One region of the Rhizobium sp. 42MFCr.1 genome, then DNA from elsewhere that is predicted to be linked to it. Evidence: riboswitches for the same ligand, from Rfam matches in the RefSeq annotation. Region 1 holds a riboswitch; the other holds the start of a gene.
The links. Region 1 has a riboswitch for cobalamin ahead of cobU (bifunctional adenosylcobinamide kinase/adenosylcobinamide-phosphate guanylyltransferase). Riboswitches for the same ligand answer to the same signal wherever they lie in the genome.
Positions count from the first base shown of each region.

Region 1 (11,421 bases):
AAAGGCAAAGAGGTAGTCGACGGTCGCAGCGATCTCGAAAGCGCCCTTGTAGCCATGGCGCATGACGCCGTCGATCCACTTCGGATTGACGACACGGCCGCGCACGACACGCCCGATCTCCTCTTCCAAAGACCGGATCACCGGCTTCTCGGGCCTGGAGTGATCGTTATGGTAGATCGCTGGCCGATCACCCGCGAGCATTTCGGCCGCAGCCGCCATACCGCCCTCGAACTGGTAATAATCGTCGCTATCAAGAAGGTCGTGCTCGCGATTGTCCTGGTTCTGCACGACCGCCTGGATCGAGCGGAGGCGCTCTTCGAAGACACCACGCTCTGCCCGGCCCTCTTCGCCGGCGCCATAAGCGTAGCTTCCCCACACGAGATAGGCTTCAGCGAGATCGGCCCGGCGTTCCCATCCCTTCTCGTCGATCAATGCCTGCAAGCCGGCACCGTAGGCGCCTGGCTTCGAGCCGAAAACGCGATAGCCGGCCCGACGGCTTGCTTGGGCCGGGTCCAGTCCGGCCGCTTCAAGCCGTGCAGCCTCGCCGCGCATGCGCTGCGCAATCGGGTTGTCGGTAGCATCTTCTTCCAGCGCCCCGACGGCACGGATTGCCTTGTCGAACAGTGCAATCTGTTCCGGAAAGGCATCCCGGAAGAAGCCTGAGATACGCAGCGTCACATCGACACGCGGATGCCGTAGCAATGCGGGCGGGATGATTTCATAGCCGGTGACGCGCCGCGAGGTCATGTCCCACACCGGCTTCACGCCGATTAAGGCCAGAGCCTGGGCGATGTCATCGCCGCCCGTGCGCATGTTCGAGGTGCCCCAGGCGGTCAGGCCGAAGGAGACCGGCCATTCGCCGTGATCCTGCACGTAACGGCGGATCACGAGTTCAGCGGACTTCTTCCCGAGCTCGTAGGCCGCCGGCGTCGGCACGGCACGGCTGTCGACCGAGTAGAAATTCCGCCCTGTCGGCAGCACATCGGGACGTCCTCGCGTGGGCGCACCTGACGGACCGGGCGGCACGAAACGCCCATCGAGCCCGCGGAGCAGACCTTCGATCTCCGCCGTCCCACAGGCGAGAATGGCTGGCCTGAGCCGCATCTCGATCTCCGCAAGAACGGCGCGCGTCGCTGCCCAGTTCTCCGGGCAGGTGAACTCAGCTGCCACCAACTTTGCGGCAAGAAGTTCGATCCGCTCGACTGTATCGCCGCTCGTTCGCCAGACAGCGTCCGTGATGCCCACGAGAAAATCCGGATGCGGTCCAGCCCAGGCCTCGGCCATATCGCAATCGAGCGGGTCGAACGCCAAGTCGAGATCCGCGGCAATCGCACGCTGAAGGCTACGGTCACCTCCCTGTCCGAGCCCGCGCGGAACCCGGGCCAGCGCGACCGTCAGATCCGTCAGCAACCGTCCCTGCGGCGAGACGCCGAAAACATGCAGGCCGTCGCGGATCTGCATCTCCTTGAGATCGCAGAGATAGGCGTCGAGCTTCTTCAAAGCCTCCGTCTCGCTCTCACCCTTGTCAATGCCGGCATCGCGATCGAGGCCGATGTCGGCCACGAGATCGAGGATCTGCTTGCTGAGAAGCCGGATGCGGCGCGGATCACCGCCCGACGCCTCGTAGTATTCGTCGACCAGCGCTTCCAGATCCTTGAGCGGCCCGTAGCTCTCGGCACGCGTCAGCGGCGGCGTCAGATGATCGATGATCACGGCGCCGGCGCGACGCTTGGCTTGCGTGCCCTCGCCGGGATCGTTGACGATGAAGGGATAAAGATGCGGCATGGGGCCGAGGACAGCTTCGGGGTAGCATTCCACTGACAAAGCCAGCGCCTTGCCCGGCAGCCATTCCAGATTGCCGTGCTTGCCCATGTGAATAACGGCGTGGGCACCGAATTCGTGGCGAAGGAAAGCGTAAAAGGCAAGATAGCCATGCGGTGGCACGAGATCCGGGGAATGGTAGCTTTCCTTTGGATCGACGTTGTAGCCGCGCGCCGGCTGGATGCCGACCAGCAGCTCACCAAGACGCATGAACGGCAGCGCAAAAGCGCCCTCCACGACATAGGGATCGGCCTCGGGTGCGCCCCAACGCCCACAGATTTCATCCTGAATCTTTTTGGGAAGACTTCCGAAGAAAGCCTTGTATCGACTCACTGAAAGCGATTCGCGAACAAGCTTCCCATCCTGTCCTGAACTTGTCGGCCCTTCCATCAGGCGTCGTATCAGAGCATCGCCATCATCGGGAATATCCGCGACTGGATAGCCGGCGCCACCCATTGCCTTCAGCACCTCAACGGTGCCGGCGGGCGTGTCCAACCCGACGCCGTTACCGAGTCTGCCATCGCGGTTCGGATAGTTCGCCATGACAAGAGCGATGTGTCTCTTGCCGACGGGTGTCGTCCGCAGATTGGCCCAGTTGGCTGCAAGCCGCGCTGTATAGCGCATCCGCTCGATATCCGGCTCGCTGCCGACAATATTGGCCTCGACGCGCGCGTCGTAGCGCGATGCCGACTTGAATGAAACCGCTCGGGCAAGCACCCGTCCGTCAACCTCCGGCAGCGCAACATTCATTCCAAGGTCGCGTGCGGAGAGCCCCTGCGAGGAAGCGGCCCACGCTTGGCGCGACGACGCCGAAAAGATCGCCTGAAGCACCACCGCGTCGTTCGCCTCGAGCACGGTCTGCTCGCGATCCGCACCAGGCGCAGACACGGCAAAGCCTGTCGTATTGATCACCACCTCGGGCTTGATGGCGTTAAAAACACTTTCGAGAATGCCCTTCGAGACAGGATCCTTGAGGCTGTAAGCAAACACCGGCAGCGGCCGGATGCCTTCAGCCAGCAGCGTATCGATCAAGGCTTCGACAGGCTTGGTCTCTCCGCTTTGCACGAGCGCGCGATAGAAGCTGACCGCGACCACAGGCGTTTGTGACACTCCCTGTACGAAGCGCACCCGTTCGTCGCACGCCGACCTCCACTCTTCGACGCCGACGACGCCCTTGCCCGGCCACCAGATCCCAGCCTTCATCAGCGGCGATGCCGCTTCCGGCTTTTCAGTTCCCGAGAGCATCGCACCGGCATAGTCCAGAAACGCCCGCGAATTGGCATCGCCGCCTTCGATGAGATAGGCCCAAAGGGCGTTCAGGTCTTCAAGCGGTACATTCGAAAATGGTGTCAACCCCGCATCGGACTTCGAATCTCCGGGCAGCACGGCGATGAACGCGCCAGATCGAGCTGCCGCCGTATGGAGCGCCTCCAGCGCATAGTGGAAGTAGCTGGCGCCACCCAGCGCCCTCACGACGATTAGCTTGGAGTGGCGGGCCGTCCGCTCGATATAGGCATCGACCGACATTGGATGCTTCAGGCTCATCAGGCTTGCCAGCCGCAGCGAGAAGCCGGCCGACGGTTCGTCATAAGCGGCGGCTATCGCGGCAAGCTCGGTATCGGCAGCCGACAGGAACAGGACATCGCCGGGCGATTGACCGAGATCGATCGCCTCCTCGGCGTCACTGATTGTTCCCTGCTGTGCCAGAAGCAGATGCATCGGTCTTCCCTTATGCCAGCGCTTCGATCGCCTTGCGCACCGCCGCTTCGTCCATCTCGTGCAAGCCGATGACGACAAGACGGGTGCCGCGTGCTTCGCCCGGCGCCCAGGCGCGATCGAAATAGTGGTCGATCCGGCTGCCGACCGCCTGCAACTGCAGGCGCATCGGCTTGCCGGGAACATCGATGAAGCCCTTGAGCCGCAGCACGTCATGTTCCCCGATGATGCCCCTCAGCGCATCCACGAAGGCTGCCGGATCGGCAACAGGACCAAGCTCGACCACGAAGCTGTCGAACTCGTCATGATCGTGCGGCACGCCGTCCTCGTGTTCGAGTTCATGGTGGGACTTGCGATTGACCACATCGTCTTCCGTACCGACGCCGAGCCCGAGCAGCACGCTTGCCGGAACCTCGCCATTGCGCGCCTCGATCATGACAGGCTTGCGAGCGATACGGGAAGCAACCTCATCGCGCACGCGACCAAGGCCGGCGGTGTCGAGAAGGTCGGTCTTGTTGAGTACGATCAGATCGGCGCAGGTCAGCTGGTCCTCGAAAAGCTCCTCGATCGGGCTCTCATGGTCGAGCGACTCGTCTTCGACCCGACGAGCCTCGACGGCATCGTGATCGTCCGCGAAGCGGCCCGCGGCAACGGCGGCGCTGTCGACAACGGTAACGACGCCATCGACGGTGACCTGCGTGCGGATATCAGGCCAGTTGAACGCCGCAACGAGCGGCTGCGGCAGCGCGAGACCGGATGTTTCAATAACGATATGGTCGGGGCGCTGTTCGCGCTCCAGAAGCTTGGTCATCGTCGGAATGAAGTCGTCGGCAACCGTGCAGCAGATGCAGCCATTGGTGAGCTCGATGATGTCATCCTCGGTGCAGTTCTCCGCGCCGCAGCCCTTGAGCACGTCGCCGTCGACGCCGAGATCGCCGAATTCGTTGATGATAAGCGCGATCTTCTTACCGTTGGCATTGGAGAGCAGATTGCGGATCATCGTCGTCTTGCCGGCGCCGAGGAAACCCGTGATCACGGTCGCCGGAATTTTCTGCTGGTTCATGAAATTCAACCCTTCATCTTCAACGGCAGTCCAGCCGCGATAAAATACACATCCACGGCCTCGGCCGCGATCATTTGATGCAGACGGCCGGCATGGTCCCGAAACTCCCGCGCCATGCGGTTTTCCGGCACGATACCGAGACCGACCTCATTGGAAACGATGACGAGACGGGCTCGTGCCGTCGGCAGATACGCCACAAGCGAGGCAAATTCCGCCCCTATGTCGCGGTCTTCCATCATCAGATTGGTGATCCAAAGCGTCAGGCAATCCACCAAAACTGCCCGCTTCTCGCCATCGATCGCCCGCAGGCAGCCGACAAGATCCAGCGGCTCTTCATGGGTATGCCAGAGATCGCCGCGATCGGCTTTGTGCTTGTCGATCCGGGCGCGCATCTCGTCGTCCCAAGCCCGACCGGTCGCCACGTAATGGTGCTCCAGGCCGCTCGAGACGACCAGTTGCTCGGCAAAACGCGATTTGCCCGAGCGCGCGCCGCCCAGGATGAAAGTCGCGCCTGATGATATCGGGCTCATGGAAAACGCTGACCGATCTTCGGAAGCCTTCCGCGAGAGACCGGAACGACTGCGGAGCGCAGCCGGCAAATCTGTCTTTCAGCCATGACAACCTCCGTGCTGGCAGCGGGCATCACCCAGGAATGGGCTTTTCGCCCGGCACAGTTGGCAGGTCTCCTGGCTCGCGGGTCTTGGCCGCGATCGGGGCAAACCGGAAACCGGTCGCCCCAGATCGTGCCAGCGGATCTTCCTCGCCTTCCCGGCTGCATTTCATGAAAAGGCGGACGATTCGTAGACGTAAGAGGCGTCCTGCCCCGGTTGATCATGATACACTGCCAGTGACTTTTCCGTCGCCACTTTCGCACAGCCCGCCTGCACCCTTGCAGGCTGTCAGCCACGCGAAACCAACGCCGGACGGAAAACCCTGACCGCTCTACAGTCGCGGGGTCGGCTCTGATGACGGTGCCCGAATTGGGTCCACCGCTTCATATTCCCTTTTCATCCGCACCGATTCAACCGGTCCGGAACCATCCGTTATGGCGTCATCGTTAGGCAAGGCCACTCCTGAAGTCAATCAAAAGCCGTCGCTCCTAAGATTGCCGTCATCGCCGCGAAACGCTGTCAAGTCGACCTACTCTACAAGATTTATCGTCTTTTATCAGTGGCTTACGTGATAAATAGTTACTGTCCGCGCCGGTCTTTTGCCGCAATTGCATCGCAAGCGGGTCGCGCCACTGATTTGCCCCTCCCTTCCTCGCACTTGAACGCGCCTGCGCCCGCCTAGTTTTCCTGCCATGCTCCTCAAAATCGATATTCGCCGCTTCGGTCCGTTTCATACCCTTCTCGATATCGGGCGGATGCGCGCCCTGCTGCGCCGCAGCGAGATGGGGATGGTCATCGCCGGCGCGATCGTCGGTGTCATATCGGGTTTGGCAGTGACCGGTATGGGTCTCATTTCCCGCGAAATGCACAGCCTGATCTTCGGAATCAGCGACGTCGAGAGACTGAGTTCGTCGCAGATCGACAACAAGCTGCTGTTGCTGACGGCGCCGGTCTGCGGCGGCATTCTCCTGGGTCTGTTGCTGTTCGTGCTTGCCAAGACCCGCAAGAAGCCGATGGTGGATCCGATCGAGGCGAACGCACTGCATGGCGGTCGGCTATCTCTCACCGATAGCATTCTGGTCGCAGTCCAAAATCTTATTTCTAATGGTTTCGGGGCCTCCGTCGGCCTGGAAGCCGGCTACACGCAGCTGGCGGCCGGACTGGCCTCGAAGCTCGGGCTGAAGCTGCAGCTTCGCCGCTCGGACCTGCGCGTTCTCGTTGGGTGCGGCGCAGCGGGTGCGATTGCCGCTGCCTTCAATGCCCCGCTGACCGGCGCATTCTACGCCTTCGAGCTCATCATCGGCTCGTACACCATCGTCTCTCTAACGCCGGTTGTGGTTTCTGCGCTGGTTTCGACGCTGGTGGCTCGGCTGCTCGGTGGCAGCGATTTCCTGATCGACGTTGGCGAATTCGGTACGGTCATGCCGGCTGATTACGTCCCGGCTCTCCTGCTCGGCGCATTCTGTGCGGGTGTCGGTATCATGATCATGCAGGGCGTTGCCTGGATCGAGGAATTGGCTCGCCGGAGTTCGATCGCGACGCCGCTGCGCCCTGCCCTTGGCGGCATCGTCGTTGGCCTCCTCGCGCTGATCACACCGCAGGTGCTGTCGGCAGGACATGGCGCGCTCCACCTCAACCTCGGGCGCGACGTCGCGATTCCGGTGCTCGTGGGCCTGTTCCTCCTGAAAGCCTTCGCCTCCGCGATCTCGATCGGTTCGGGCTTCAGAGGCGGTCTGTTCTTCGCGTCGCTGTTCATGGGCGCGCTGGTAGGCAAGTTCTTCGCCTATTCCGCCCCCTACTTCGCTCACGCTACGCTGACACCGGTCATCTACGCGGTCGTCGGCATGAGTTCGCTTGCGGTCGCCGTCATCGGCGGGCCGCTGACGATGACGTTCCTTGCTCTCGAAATTACCGGCGACTTTCCGATCACGGCGCTTGTGCTGGCGGCGGTCATCACCTCCTCGCTCGTCGTCCGCAGCACCTTCGGCTACTCCTTCGCAACATGGCGCTTCCACCTGCGCGGCGAGAGCATTCGCAGCGCGCACGATGTCGGCTGGATCCGCAACCTAACGGTTGACCGGCTGATGCGCGCCGATGTGAAGACCGCCAATGCCGCTCTCTCGATCGATGAGTTCAAGGAACGCTTCCCCATCGGCTCGGCGCAGCGGGTCGTCCTGGTCGATGGTACCGGCAAGTACAGCGGCCTCGTGCTCGTTCCGGAGATTTACGCGAACCTGACCGATACCGACGAAACCGGCAAGGATCTTAGCGAATTCATCCGCTACAAGAACGATTTCCTGCAGCCGCAGATGAACGCCAAGCAGGCAGCCGCCATCTTCGACAAGACCGAAAGCGAAGCGCTCGCCGTCGTCAACAATCTGATTGAGCGCAAGGTCGTCGGCCAGTTGAGCGAGGCGCATACGCTGCGCCGTTACAGCGAAGAACTCGATCGCCGCCGCCGCGAAATATCCGGCGAGATCTAGCCGAGAAGTTCGTCCAGCCAGCGCCGGTCAAGACAGGCTTCCAGCTCGGCCGCAACGTCGTCCAGGGCTTTCTCGACGCCGGCACGATAGTCATTCGTGTCGCCCGAAAGGCCAAAGCTGCGCAGCAAGCGAGAACGGTAGATGTCGCTGGCGAACAGCCCATGCAGATAGGTTCCCGCAATCCGGCCGTCTGCCGATACCGCGCCATCCGGCCTACCATCGACGATCGCGAACGGCCGGCCGCAGTCTTCGCCGGAGGTGACACCGAGATGGATCTGGTAGCCGGAAAGCGGGGACCCGTCCTCCACTGCTGTCGCAACACTGTTGCGGACGGTCTTTTCAGGCGCCATCTCCGTCTCGACGTCAAGCAGCCCGAGGCCCGCCATATCCACCGCATGTCCCTCGATGCCCAGGGGATCATGGACCTTGCGCCCGAGCATCTGATAGCCGCCGCAAATCCCGATCACCCGACCACCCCGCTTCACATGGGCCAGTATGTCGGCATCCCAACCCTGCGCACGCATATCAGCCAGGTCTGATATCGTTGATTTCGAACCGGGCAAGATCACCAGCCGCGCGTCCGCAGGCAGCCGCTCGCCCGCGCGGACGAAAACCAAATCGACATCCGGCTCCGCCTTCAAGGGGTCGAGATCGTCGAAATTTGCGATGCGGGTAAAGACCGGCACGGCGACCTTGAGTGCCCCCGTGCCGCCGCGTGCGAGGCGTTCCAACGCCACCGAGTCCTCGGCCGGCAGACGCGAAGCGTGCCTGAGCCACGGCACGACACCGAAGCATGGCCATCCGGTGAAGCGGCGCACCGCATCGATACCCGTATCAAAGAGCGAGACGTCGCCACGGAACTTGTTGATGAGGTAGCCGGATATCATTGCCCGGTCGTCCTCGGAGAGGATCGTATGCGTCCCAACCAGCGAGGCGATCACGCCCCCGCGGTCAATATCGCCGACAAGCACGACAGGCACACCGGCACGGGTGGCAAATCCCATATTGGCGATATCGCCGGCCCTGAGATTGATTTCGGCGGGCGAACCTGCGCCTTCCACGATCACAAGATCCGCTCCGGCCGAAACGGCCGAAAAGCTCTGCATCACGTAGTCGAGGAGCGCTGGCTTGAGTTTCTGATAGTCCCGTCCCTTGGCCTGCCCCCAGACCTTGCCCTGAACGATGATCTGGCTGCCGTATTCGGATTGCGGTTTGAGCAATACAGGATTCATGTGCACCGAGGACGGCACACGCGCGGCAAGCGACTGCAGCCATTGCGCCCGGCCGATCTCGCCGCCGTCGTCGGCGACCGCGGCATTGTTCGACATGTTCTGCGGTTTGAAGGGACGGACCGAAAGGCCACGATTGGCAGCAAGACGGCAAAGCCCCGCGACAAGAACGGTCTTGCCGACATCGGAGCCGGTCCCTTGCAGCATGATGGCCTTGGTCATTGTCACGGAACTCCGGAGAACCCGACCCCCGCCTACAACGGCCTCTCTGCCGTGGTCAATCGCAAGCGCCGAAAATGCGAAGGCCACGTCACCCGCTTAGGGTAGCGCGGCCTGCCGAAATACGCTGGCGCATTCGCCCATACACGGCGAAGCTCACGTTCTCCGGGACGCATTACCTGATCCGGAGAAGCGGCGGTGTCCCCCGCCACGGAAGAACAGATACCGCCACATTGTTACCGGACGGTTAGCAACTCCCTAAGCAAAGATGAATTTCGGCATTTTCCGGCTTTGGGACGCTCGTGGTAACCTTTTGGTGGGGCTGGCAATACGTTTTCAAATCAGACGCTTAGACTTCACGCCTCATGCACAGAAGAACGATTGATTTCCACAGCCGAACGCGTAGGCTGCCATTCCAAGGCATCAAGACGAGCGCCACAGCAATAGCCGGACAAACAGGATAAAGATCTCCGCAAGACGCGGAACGCCTAGTTGTGGCGGGGCAGCAAGAATAGGAAGGCAAATGAGATCTCTCTGCACGTCGATCCTGCTCGCCGCAGGAATCTGTGCGGCCGCTACGACTGCGCAGGCTGCCGAATGCGGCAACGTCACCATCGCTGAAATGAAGTGGGCTTCGGCGGGTATTGCGGCCAACTTCGACAGGTTCATTCTTGAGAAGGGTTATGGCTGCTCTGTCAAAATCGTCCCGGGCGACACGATGCCGACCTTCCTGTCGATGAACGAGAACGGTGAGCCGGATATCGCTTCGGAGTTCTGGATCAATTCCGTCCGCACAGAACTCGACGGTGCGGTCAAGGAAGGCAGGCTGATCCTGGCGGCGGAAATCCTTTCGGAGGGAGCTGTCGAAGGCTGGTGGATACCCAAATTCGTCGCCGACGCTAACCCCAATATCCGCAGCGTACAGGATGCGCTCAAGCATCCGGAACTCTTCCCCGCGCAGGGAAATGCATCGCAGGGCGCCGTCTTTAGTTGCCCCGTCGGCTGGAGCTGTCAGATTTCGACATCCAACCTGTTCCGCGCGCTGGACGCCGAGAAGAGCGGGTTTCAGTTGATCGAAACCGGCAGCCCACAGGACCTTGATGATTCTATCGCAAACGCCTTCCAGAAAAAGGAGGGCTGGCTTGGCTATTACTGGGCACCCACGGCCGTCCTCGGCAAATACGACATGACGCGCCTGAGCTTCGGCGTGGGTCATGACAAGGCAGAATGGGATAAGTGCACATCTGTCCCCGGCTGCGCGCGGCCGCAGGTGAATTCCTATCCCGTCTCACGGGCCTTTACGATTGTCACCAAAGCCTTCGCCGACCGTGCCGGACCGGCCATGGATTACCTGAAGCTCCGCTCGTGGGACAATACGACAATCAACGAAGTGCTCGCCTGGCAGGATGACAACCACAAGAGCAACGAGGAAGCCACCGTCTACTTCCTCCAGAACTACGCCGCGCTATGGACCAAATGGGTTCCTGCCGATGTCGCGCAGAAGGTCAAGGCCGGGCTCTAGGAAGAGCAAAGCAATCGCTCACCAGACGGTACAATATTCTTCGATCGGTCAGCGCAGGATTCGCGCAAGAGTGAGCGGGCAAAAGGAGCAGCCGTCTTCTGACGGTATCGGTTTCCTGTAAGCGGCGGCACCCAATCGTGCCAAGCTGCTTGCCCGGACGAAGAGAAAAAAGATGACATCCGCCCCGTTTCCCGACCGCGACACAATCGCCTCGAAGCTTGCCAGCCTGGAGGAGCAGGAAAAATCCTACGTCTCCCTGCTGATGGAAAATGCGGCACAGGACGAGAACGTCATCGATGGTCTTCACCGTCACCTGAACAATGCCGCGAGCGCGCCATTCCTGAATACGCTGAAACTCGAGAGCCTTGGGAAATGGATTGGCGGCGCAGCGCCGGCCCGCCTGCAGATACGCCTCATGGAGGCAGCGAAATCAAGCCAGCACCCGGCCTATGCGGCGTTCCGGAGTGGGCTTTCGCGTTCCGGCGGGCTGGAAAGGGCCTACCCGCCGGCGGTGATCTGACGCCGTCTTACCTGGTGGCCGCGCGACCGACCGAACGACCTGCATCCTGAGTCGCGTTTACGGCATTTGCCGTGTCGCGACCGATGCCGCGGATTGTGTTTCCACACGAAGAAAGCACGAGCAGAATTGCGAGGGCGGAGCCGATCTTGGCCATTGTCGTCATTGCGAAATCCTTCTTTTCAATCGTCCACGCGCGGGCGACTCCGCGCGCATTAAACCCCGGAGGAAGAAAAGAGG
Region 1 is NZ_KB897818.1:41,477-52,897, reverse strand. Features, by position in the region: gene cobN (cobaltochelatase subunit CobN) at 1-3,540, opposite strand, end outside; gene cobW (cobalamin biosynthesis protein CobW) at 3,551-4,600, opposite strand; gene cobU (bifunctional adenosylcobinamide kinase/adenosylcobinamide-phosphate guanylyltransferase) at 4,606-5,130, opposite strand; cobalamin riboswitch at 5,260-5,656, opposite strand; gene C934_RS0100235 (chloride channel protein) at 5,904-7,694, shown strand; gene C934_RS0100230 (cobyric acid synthase) at 7,691-9,145, opposite strand; gene C934_RS0100225 (glycine betaine ABC transporter substrate-binding protein) at 9,666-10,664, shown strand; gene C934_RS0100220 (hypothetical protein) at 10,837-11,184, shown strand; gene C934_RS0100215 (entericidin A/B family lipoprotein) at 11,192-11,347, opposite strand.

Region 2 (11,421 bases), 120 kb from region 1:
GGCTGCACAAGCGGCAGCATGGTCGTGATCGGCGACGATGACGGCTATTGCGGGGAGCTTGAGCGCGCGGAGAGCAAAATGGTCGGCAACATCCGTTATCTGCAGCAGCGGCGCGACGAGCTGCGTGGCCAAAGCGAGGATGTCCGCACGCGAAACGAGCTTCTTGCGGCGCTCGATGACAATGGCTGCAACGAGGAACAGTGGCCCGCCGACAGCGGCGATGGATATGCACCGCCTCCAAGCATTGAAGATCAGGCGCTGCGAAACGACACCTTCGTACCGCCGGGTGGCGATCCCGGCCAGCGCCGATACCTCCCCGGCATGTCGACGCCCTCTCATCTCAATACCGTCTGTGTGCGCACCTGCGACGGTGGCTTTTTTCCGTTAAGCTCGAATGCAACCTCGCAGGACTTCGCCCGCGATGCCGACACCTGCTCGAAGATGTGTCCCGGCATCGACACCGAGCTCTTTTATCATGACGTCTCCAGCACTGAGACTTCACAGATGATATCGGCGGCGACGGGCGCTCCTTACAGCGCAATGCCGAACGCTTTCGCCTACAAGAACCGCAAACCCGGCGAAAAATCATCCTGCAGCTGCGACCTCAACGCCTACTATGAGCGGATGCGAAAAAGCCAATCGATCAGCGAACCGCCGCAACAAGGATCGATCACCACGATCGAAACCAAGAAGCCCGAGCCAGCGAGCAAGGTCGCCGCCCCGGCTGCACCGCAGCCTCAGGTGCCGGACAGGCCATATGATCCGGCGACCAACAAGGTGCGCCAGATCGGTCCGCAATTCTTAGCCGGCGACCAAGGCACAATCGACCTCAAGCATCCGGCAAAGCCGGGCCCTCAGCCGCAGCAGCAATAGCCGCCCTCAGTCCGCTGGATTGTCCCAGCGATCCGTAAACACCAGTTCCTCCAGCACCAATCGCTGGCGCCATCCTTTGACGGCGAGTTCCGGCTGGTCATAGAGCCGGTCGACATAGCCGACGCAGAGCCAGGCAACGATCTCGACCCGATCAGGAACACCGAGGATGTCCTTGATATCGGACTCGTGAAAGATACTCACCCAGCCGACCCCCACGCCTTCGGCTCGGGCGGCGAGCCACAGATTCTGCACGGCGCAGACCGTGGAGTAGGAATCCATCCGCCGATTGTGCGTCCTGCCAAGAACGACATCGCCGCAGCGGTCCGGATCGCAGGTCACGCAGATGCTGAGCGGTGCGGTTCGGATGCCCTCAAGCTTCAGCGAGCGATAGAGCTGTTGCCGCCCGCCTTCAAACATCTCGCCGGCCTCGCGGTTGGCGCGATTGAAGGCCTGCCACGCGGCCTCCTTCACCTTGTCATCGCGCACCAGGATAAAATTCCAGGGCTGCATGAACCCAACGGACGGCGCGTGATGCGCGGCCGTCAGAAGCCTTTTGACGACGTCGTCCGGTATGGCATCCGGGAGAAACTCGGAACGCACGTCGCGTCGCGTCGAAATAGCCCTGTAGACGGCGTCGCGTTCCTCGGTCGAAAAGGCTGCGGCTCCCGACAGGGAGCCTGAATGGTCTGGTCGCATCGTCAATCCCCAACAACACAACCGCCCGCCGTCCACGCGGGTCAGTCTATGGTGTCGGGCCGGTCTTCTGACTTGGCGTCATCCGACTGCCGCGCCTTCCCGGTACTGGACCAGTGGCTCTTTGCGGCAGCCGTCAGCCTTACAGCGTTGGGCACGTTTCGGTCTTTCACCGAATTCCCGATTCTCCCGCCCGCGGCGGGCACCCGACGGACGCGTCTATGCCCATAAACCCTGGCCGACGCAATCCCTTAATCCGAGACGGGAAAGTAGCGCACATAGGCGAACTCATCACCTGACGGCGACCAGTTGGGCACGTTGATCGTTCCCTGCCCGCCGAAGAGATCGAAGAGCATCGTCAGGTTTCCGCCGTCCATGTCCATCAGCCGCAGGCGAACATCGAGATCGCGTGGATGGTCGAACACATCAGGATCGTAAGAAAGGATCAGAACCTTGTCGTTGTTGGGCGACGGATGGGCAAACCAGTTCCCATAGTTGTCACTGGTGACCTGCTCGAGACCGGTCCCATCGGGATGGATTCGCCAGATTTGCATGAGGCCGGTGCGGCTAGAATTGAAGTAGATCCATTGACCGTCGGCGGAATAGTCCGGCCCGTCATTGCGTCCCTCGCCGTGGGTCAGCCGCTTTTCTTCGCCGCCGTCAACGGAGATCGTGTAGATATCGAACAAATCGTTGCGGATGCCACAATAGGCGAGTTGCTTCCCGTCGGGCGACCAGCCGTGCCAATAGGATGGCCGATTTTGCGTCACCAGCCGCGGCGTACCACCTTCGGCCGGCAGCACATAAATCGTCGACTTCCCGAACTCGGTTTTGTCGGAGATGACGATCTGGCGGCCATCGGGCGAAATGCCGTGGTCGTTGTTGCAGGTCGTCGCAAAGCCGGTATCGACCTTGCCGACCTTGCTCGAACCATCAAGTGCGAGACGGTAGAGGAGTCCGTCGCCGTTCAACAGCAGATAGGTCCCATCCGGCGAAAAATTCGGCGCCTCAACGAGTTGCGTGGTTTGCCAGACGACGCGCGCCTCGCCTGTCCTGATGCTGTAGATCTCAACGGAACTGCGCAATCTGAATCCTCCTAAGCATCGAATCCGCCAGACCTACGACGGCTCGCCACTCAGCACAAGCAAATGCGCCTGACCGAGAATCTGCTCTGGAGGTAGTTCCTGCGTGATGGGCGTTTTATCCACCGATCACAAATGCAGGAAACCTAACGGTTCATCTAGCATTCATGACGAAGATGTGACAGTTCGACGAAGCTTCTATGACGTCGGAGTTTTCCAGTTGATCGCGTTGGTAATGAGGTCTGCAGCGGCAGCGCGTTTTGCGTCGCTTTCCACCGATTTCGGGGGAAGCGCTCGGTCGCCCGCCCTACGCACCGCACTCAGCGTTGCTTTTTGTGCCCTGCTTGCGCTCCTTGCCACCGCCACTGTGGAGATCATTGCCCGCGATGGGTTGGCCGACGTCCGCGAATTCCTGACATCGCCTGTGCGTCCGGGGATGACGACGGTTGTGATGTTGACTGTCCTGATGCTGTCGCTCGATGCAGTCCTGGGCCGGCGGTTCATTTCGGCGCTGATCGTTCTTCCGCTTGTGATCGTCCCCGCCATCGTATCCAACCAGAAGCAGCACTACCTTTCGGACCCGCTTTATCCATCGGACGTCCTTTTCGGGCGGCAGATCATGGAACTGCTCCCTGTGATGGTGCGCGACCGCCCCTGGACGGCCGTTGCGATGCTTGTCGGCATCGTCTTGTCCGTTACCGCGATTGTCTTCCTCTGGCGCTTCGCCTGGCGCAACTTCCCAAAGCTCCCAAGGGCCTCTCGCGTCCGCCGGCTTTGCGTCGGCCTGCCCGTTATCGCGGCTTTCGGGTCCTTGATGGACTATTCCCAATATTCCTTCATCCGTGACCGCCTGCAGGTGGTTCCGATGATGTGGGACCAGAAGGAAAACTACCGCAGCAACGGCTTCATCCTCGCCTTCATCTTCAACATTCCGATGGCAGACGTGGCAGCGCCTGTCGGCTTCGGTACAGAGGCGCTCGACGCCATCCCCGGCCGCAACTACGGCTACCTCAGCGGGCCACGCGAAAAGCCCGACGTGATCATGCTGATGAGCGAGTCATTCTGGGATCCGACCCGCCTGAAGACGCTGAGCCTGTCGCCAGATCCTATGCCGACGATCCGTGCAGAGCAGTCCGGCTATGTCTTCTCGCCGGAGTTTGGCGGCATGACCGCCAATGTCGAATTCGAGGCGCTGACAGGTTTCTCCAACGCCTTCCTGCCATACGGCAGCATTCCCTACCAGCAATACATTCGTCGTGATGTTCCCTCGCTCGCCACGTTCTTCCGTGGCGAAGGTTACGCGGCGCGGTCGCTTCATCCGTTCAGCGGCTGGTTCTGGAATCGCAACGAAGTTTACAAGGACTTCGGCTTCGAGCAGTTCCGCTCCGAAGAAACCCTGCCTCCCATGGAAAAGCGAGGCATCTTCGCTTCGGACGAGTCGCTTATGAAGGAGATCATGAACGAGGCTGACGGCATGGATCGCCCGTTCTTCTTCTTTGGTGTCACCTTGCAGGGACATGGCCCCTACGAACCGAACCGTTACGCCCACAACACTATCGACATCAAGGGCAACCTGAACGATGCCGACCGCGCCACCCTTGGCACCTATACGCAGGGTGTCAAGGAAGCCGACGACAGCCTCAAGATGCTGATGGATTGGGCAGAAAAGCGCGACCGCGAAACGATCATCGTGCAGTGGGGCGACCACCTGCCCCCGCTCGGCAATGTCTACATGGCGACCGGTTACATGCCGGACCAGGTTGCCACCCGCAAGGCATCAGTGAGCGTCATGAAGCAGGAACACGAGACCCCGCTCGTCATCTGGTCGAACAAGAAGGGCAGCAAGAAGGATGTCGGCACCATCAGCCCCTCACTGCTTTCGTACCACCTCCTGAAGTTCGCCGGCTTCGAGCATCCCTACTACACGGGCTTCCTCGGCCGCGTGCAGAAGAAGTACAGCGTCATCGACCGATATCAGCTCATTGCCCGCGACAACACGGCATCTCCCGATTGGGTCCTGAAGCCGAAGAACCTCGATCCCCTCGTCCGGGACTATCGATACCTCCAGCATGACATCATGTTCGGCAAGGCTCAGACGCTCGAGCGGTTCTTCCCGCAGCATGCCTGGCTCTATGCGCAAGGCACATAGAAAAGCGGCACAAGCCCGCATTGCAATTTGAAAACATTACGGAATACTGGCGCGCGAGCGATCTAGCATTCGGAGTCGGCCATGCATAACCTATCGGACCTCATCCACCATCACTTCGACAAGCCGGCCGACGAACTCGGCGAGATCGAAAGGCGCGTTCTCGCGAAGGCGCACGAGCGGAAGATAATCTCGACCGATATCAATGCCGCTCTTCAAGCCGAATCTTCCTCCGGCCAGCGCTTGGCAGATACGATTGCGCGTGTTGGCGGCTCGTGGAGCTTTATTATTGCTTTCCTGCTCTTCCTGGTCTTCTGGTGCGTTGTAAACACCATTGTATTGCTGACGCGCGCCTTCGATCCCTATCCGTTCATTTTCCTCAATCTCGTGCTTTCGATGCTGGCGGCGATCCAGGCTCCGATCATCATGATGTCGCAAAACCGCCAGGCGGAGCGCGATCGTTTCGAGGCGGCAAAAGACTATGAGGTCAATCTCAAAGCAGAACTGGAAGTTCTATCCCTGCATCAGAAGATTGACATGCGCGTGCTCACCGAAATTGCAGCATTGCGCGAAGACATCGAGCGTTTGAACCAGCGTCTGCCCAGTTGATCGAAGGATCCGGGATCGCTTGAATTTAACTATACCAATCGATTAACGATCCGCTAACCAAGTCCCGCATTGAAACATCGACGCAAATGTTGGAGGAGCAACGGGAACCAATCCGATCCGACAATACGATACGATGCTCACTGGCCGACTGCATACACGCGACGAAATCCTTCATCACCCTCTGTTTCTGTCGATCGAACGCCAGATCGCACTCCACCTTATCGACATTCACAAGCGCGCTCCTCGCCTTGCCCGCCTCGCCGCCTCGCACCAAAAGTGGCTAATGACGCAAACGCTGTTTGCCATGCATGCCGGACGAGACCGAGGCAACCCACGTTCGGGGCTCACGGCCGGCCGCATGATGCAGGTGGCCAAAGAGTTCGATCTCGCCAGTAAGAATACGGCTGCGTCGTTCCTTGCAGAACTGATTGCCTATAAGTTCCTGCGGGATGCTGCCGATGAAACGCCCGACCGGCGCCTGCGTCGCCTCGAGACGACCGAGGCGAGCGAGGAGGCCATGGCCTCCTGGTTCCAGGGCCATATGGCCTGCCTCGATCAACTCGACGGCGGCAATCGCGCAAACCTGACCGCTGACACCCCGCGGCTCTTCCTTCTCGCACAGCCGCGAGCTGCGCGTGCCCTTATCCAGGATCCGGTCTGGAAGGAACCCCGGAGCAGCATCGGGCATTTCCTCTGGTCGGATGTCGGCGGCCTCGTGCTGCACGATCTGATCAGCCGCCTGCCGGACGACGCGCGGGAGCATGATCGCACTCTGCTGAAAGGCGTGACGATCAGCGAAATCGCGAGCGACTTCGGCATCTCCCTCACCAACTTGAAACGGATGTTCAAGAAAGCAGAAACGGACGGCATGCTCGGCTGGGAAAACCCGCGCAACCGTGGCACGCTATGGCTTTCCAAGACATTCATCGAGGACTATTTCCACTGGCAATCCGCAAAGTTTGCCGAATTGGACAGCGCTATCCACTGGGCGGCCGGCCAAATCCGCTAGAGCATTCCGCCGATGCGAACTCATACGGAGCGACGTCCGATACGGTAGTCAGAGCGCGCCACCCGCCACCATCGTATAAAACAAAAAAGCCCGGCATCAGGCGGGCTTTTTCTTCTATTTTCGATCAACCGTTGACGGCCATGCGCTTTTCGTCGCGCCCGCCCTTCATGCGCTCGGCCAGCAGGAAGGCCAGTTCGAGCGCCTGGTCAGCATTGAGACGCGGGTCGCAATGCGTGTGGTAGCGATCGTGCAGATCCTCGGCCGTGACGGCGCGGGCGCCGCCGGTGCATTCCGTCACGTCCTTGCCGGTCATCTCGATGTGGATGCCGCCCGGATGCGAACCTTCTGCACGATGGATCTGGAAGAAGCTTTCGACTTCCGACAGGATCCGCTCGAACGGACGCGTCTTGTAGTTGTTCAGCGTGATCGTGTTGCCATGCATCGGATCGCACGACCAGACGACCTTGCGCCCCTCGCGCTCGACCGCGCGGATGAGACGCGGCAGATGCTCGGCAACCTTGTCGTGGCCGAAGCGGCAGATCAGCGTCAGCCGGCCCGCTTCGTTTTCCGGATTGAGAATGTCGATCAGGTTCAGAAGATCGTCCGCCTGCAGAGACGGACCGCACTTCAAGCCGATCGGATTCTTGATGCCGCGGCAGTATTCGACATGGGCATGGTCTGCCTGGCGCGTGCGGTCGCCGATCCAGATCATGTGGCCCGAAGTCGCGTACCAGTCGCCAGACGTCGAGTCGACGCGCGTCAGCGCCTCTTCATAGCCAAGCAGCAAAGCTTCGTGGCTGGTGAAGAAGTCCGTCTCGCGCAGGCTCGGATTGTTTTCCGCGCTGATGCCGATCGCCTTCATGAAGTCCATGGTTTCGCTGATGCGGCCGGCAAGCTTGCGGTAGCGCTCACCCTGCGGGCTATCCTTGACGAAGCCAAGCATCCACTGATGGACGTTCTCGAGGTTCGCGTAGCCACCCATTGCGAAGGCGCGCAGCAGGTTCAGCGTAGCGGCCGACTGGCGATAGGCCATAGCCTGGCGCTCCGGGTTCGGAATACGTGATTCTTCCGTGAACTCGATGCCGTTGATGATGTCGCCACGGTAGCTCGGAAGCGACACGCCATCCTGCGTCTCGATGCCGGAAGAGCGCGGCTTGGCGAACTGCCCGGCGATGCGGCCGACCTTGACCACCGGCAGCTGTGCCCCGAAGGTCAGGACGACGGCCATCTGCAGGAACGCACGGAAGAAGTCGCGGATGTTGTCGGCGCCATGCTCGGCAAAACTCTCGGCGCAATCGCCACCCTGCAGCAGGAAACCGTTGCCTTCTGCAACGTTGGCGAGATGCTTCTTCAGCCGGCGTGCTTCACCCGCAAAGACAAGAGGCGGATAGGATGCGAGCTGGGCTTCCGTTGCTGCCAATGCGGCCTGGTCCGGATAGTCCGGAACCTGCTGGATCGGTTTTTGCCGCCAACTACTCGGTGTCCAATTCTCTGCCATCTTACTCACCTGCTCCACCATCCGGTCAGTCCGGATGTTCCGTCCTAAAAATGTTGGGCGGCTTATAACCCTTTAGTGCCATCTTGCATAGCGGCGTTCCGCTCTTCGACACTGAGGATTAAATCGGCGACCACGCGCGATATAAAGGAATTCGGTGACGTATTTTCAAACAGAAAACGTACGATCAACGATCACTATACCAAGACGGTTTGTGTCCAATTTAAGCTTGTCTCGGAAAAACGCCGGCAATTCTAATGAGGCGTCATACAGGCGCTCTTCCTCAACGTGATCCGCACGCCCCACATCACCAGCTGCTGGCGTCAGACATGAACACCGTCCCGAATGCGATAGCTCGGGGCATACATTGTGACGAGCTCTTCCGCGGCCGTCGGATGCACGGCCATCGTCCGGTCGAAATCGTCCTTCGTGCAGCCCGCCTTCAGCGTAATTCCAAGGATCTGGGCCATCTCACCGGCGTCGTGGCCGAGGATATGCGCGCCCACAACCTTTTGGCTGGCAGCGACCACAATCAGCTTCATGATCATCTTCTCGCCACGCCCCGACAGCGTCGCCTTCAGTGGACGAAACTGCGCACGGTAGACCTCGAGCTCCTTGTAGCGCTTGCCCGCTTCCTCCTCGGTCAGCCCTACGGTACCGATCTCGGGCTGCGAGAAGACCGCCGTTGCGATCGTCTCGTGATCGGGCTTGGTCGGATTGTCCTTGTACTCCGTCTCGATGAAGCACATTGCCTCGTGGATCGCCACCGGCGTCAACTGTATCCTGTCGGTGACATCGCCGAGCGCATAGATGTTCGGGACGTTGGTGCGAGAATAGTCGTCGACCACCACCGCTCCGCGCTCGTCGGTCTTCACACCGGCGGCTTCCAGGCCTAGGCCTTCCGTATTCGGAATGCGCCCGAGCGCCAGCATCACGACATCGGCAACCAGCGTGCCGTTCTTCAGCGTCTCGACGGAAAGACGACCGTCCTCTTTCGATACCTTCTGCAGCATATCATGGCAGAGGATGCGGATGCCCTTGGCGGTCATCGCCTCGTGCAGTCCCTGGCGGAGGTCCTGATCGAAGCGCGACAGAATCTCGGCGCCGCGATAGATCAGCGTCGTCTCGACGCCGAGGCCGTGAAAGATATTGGCAAACTCCACCGCGATATAACCGCCACCCGCAATCACAATCGCCTTCGGCAGCTCCTCCAGATGGAAGGCCTCGTTGGAGGAAATGCAGAGTTCGTTCCCAGGCAAAGCCGCGTGCGGGTTCGGGCGGCCACCGGTCGCGATCACGATGGTCTTCGCGGTCACCGTCTTGCCGGTATTGACCAACCGGACCGTATGCGCGTCGACCAATTCGGCACGTGTTTCCAGGATTTCGGCGTTGGCGCCGGCCAGTCCCTTCTTGTAGAGCCCTTCCAGTCGCGCGATCTCGTTGTCCTTCGCGGCAATCAGCTTCTTCCAGTCAAACGAGCTCTCGCCGACCGTCCAGCCGAAGCCAGCGGCATCCTCGAAATGTTCATGGAACTGAGCCGCATAGACAAAGAGCTTCTTAGGCACGCAGCCGCGGATCACGCATGTTCCGCCGTAGCGGTACTCCTCTGCGATCGCGACCTTCTTACCGAGCGAGGCTGCAACGCGGGCGCTTCGCACACCGCCTGAGCCACCGCCAATGACAAAGAGATCGTAATCGTAGGACGTCATGAGAAACTCCGGATGGAATCGGCTGGTGAGGTGAAAGTGATATAGTATTGGCGGCCGCAAAAACAAAAGCCCGGACGGTGCCGGGCTTTTGATCTGTTATTCGCGCCTTCTTACGGCTTCGGCTTTGCAGCAGCCGGTGCAGCTGGCTTCGGCGCGGCCGTCGCAGCCGGGTTCGCCGGATCGGCAGCCGGTGGCGGGGCCTTGATGACCTTCACGAGTTCAGCGCTCGTCTGTTTCTGCAGATCGCGCGAGATGCCCTGCGCCCAAATGTCGGCGGCCTTGACGGTTTCGCGCGAAGCGATCGGGCCATCCTTGAGCAGCTTCTTGCCAACCGGCGAGTTGTAGAACTCGGCGATCGCGTTGAGTTCCTCGACGGAGAATGCCTTGGCATAGGTCAGCGCGGCTTCCTTCTCGAGATCGGCGCGACGCGGTGCAAGGGCCAGTGCCTGCTTGTCGACCTCAGCGGTGATCGCATCCTGGTAGTTCGGCGAGTCCTGGATGAGATCGGCCTTCAGGCGCTCAGCCAGTCCGGGCAGGATGTTGTCGAACTGCGCGGTGGCGCCGATCGCGTCGATCGCAGCGCGGGCCGCCTTCAGCTGCTCCGGAGAGGCTTCCTGCGCATGTGCGGCAAAGCCGAATGCTACGCCTGAGAAAATAACGGTCGCAGCAGCAAAACGGCCAAGACCTGCAAATTTAATCATGAGTTTCAATGCTCCTGTTACCTGTTCGCCCGCAGCGTGCGTGCGCCTGCTGGACCTGCAATGATCGCAAGCGCCGCCATTTTTAGAAAGAGCCCGTGTTCAACGACTCCGGGTATTGAATTCAGCTCGTTTGAAAGCGCCTCTGCATCAGGAATGCGGCCAAAAGATGCATCCAGGATGTAGTGGCCGCCGTCCGTCATGAAGTCTTCGCCACCGGATTGGCGCAGCGTCAGGCTGCCGCTCAACCCAAGCTTCGAGGCCTTCTTTTCGATCGCCATGCGTGTCGATACGAGTCCGAACGGATTGACCTCAATCGGTAGCGGAAATGCGCCAAGTGTCTCGACCAGTTTGCTCTCGTCGGCAATCACGATCATGCGCTGAGATGCCGCAGCGACGATCTTCTCGCGCAGCAGTGCACCGCCGCCACCCTTGACGAGCGTGAGGTCGGAATCGACCTCATCCGCGCCATCGATCGTCAGATCGAGTTCCGGCAGTTCATCCAGTGACTTCAGCGGTACGCCGAGCTCGACGCAAAGCCTTGCCGTGCGTTCGGAGGTTGGCACGCCTTCGACCTTGAAGCCGGTTGAAACCTTCTCTGCGAGCAGCCGAACAAACTCTTCGGCAGTACTCCCGGTTCCGATTCCAAGCCGCATGCCATATTCGACATGAGCGAGTGCGGCCTCGGCGGCCTTGATCTTCATTTCGCGGGCATCCATGCGCCGCTGACTCCGAATTATTGCGTTGGATGTGCTGTTTACACGGCTCGCTTGCCAAACGAAAGCCAAAAGAGCGTAATGATTTTTGAAAAGCCGTGGGCATTTGCAACTCGTCGCCTTTGCCGGCAAATATTGCTTTTCCGGTCCTCATCACCTACTGCCGATGACATCTTTTCTGAAAGGCGCAATCCTTGACCCCTGCCCTTGTTGTATTCGATCTTGACGGAACACTGCTCGATACTCACACCGATCTTGTTGAGAGCCTGAATTATACGATCGCGGCAATCGGTGTGGCGCCGGTCAGCTACGACGACCTCACGCATCTCGTCGGACATGGCGCCAAGGTCATGATCGAGCGGGCCTGCGGTCTTCGAGGACATCCGTTGGC
Region 2 is NZ_KB897818.1:161,945-173,365, reverse strand. Features, by position in the region: gene C934_RS0100890 (DUF2865 domain-containing protein) at 1-873, shown strand, start outside; gene bluB (5,6-dimethylbenzimidazole synthase) at 880-1,569, opposite strand; cobalamin riboswitch at 1,610-1,791, opposite strand; gene C934_RS0100880 (TolB family protein) at 1,818-2,651, opposite strand; gene C934_RS0100875 (LTA synthase family protein) at 2,869-4,797, shown strand; gene C934_RS0100870 (DUF1003 domain-containing protein) at 4,879-5,403, shown strand; gene C934_RS0100865 (hypothetical protein) at 5,537-6,412, shown strand; gene C934_RS0100860 (class II 3-deoxy-7-phosphoheptulonate synthase) at 6,537-7,910, opposite strand; gene gor (glutathione-disulfide reductase) at 8,231-9,616, opposite strand; gene C934_RS0100850 (DUF2059 domain-containing protein) at 9,727-10,317, opposite strand; gene rpiA (ribose-5-phosphate isomerase RpiA) at 10,335-11,033, opposite strand; gene C934_RS0100840 (HAD family hydrolase) at 11,225-11,421, shown strand, end outside.
Region 2: it holds a riboswitch for cobalamin, as region 1 does, so the genes downstream of both, bluB (5,6-dimethylbenzimidazole synthase) here and cobU (bifunctional adenosylcobinamide kinase/adenosylcobinamide-phosphate guanylyltransferase) in region 1, are expected to answer to the same signal.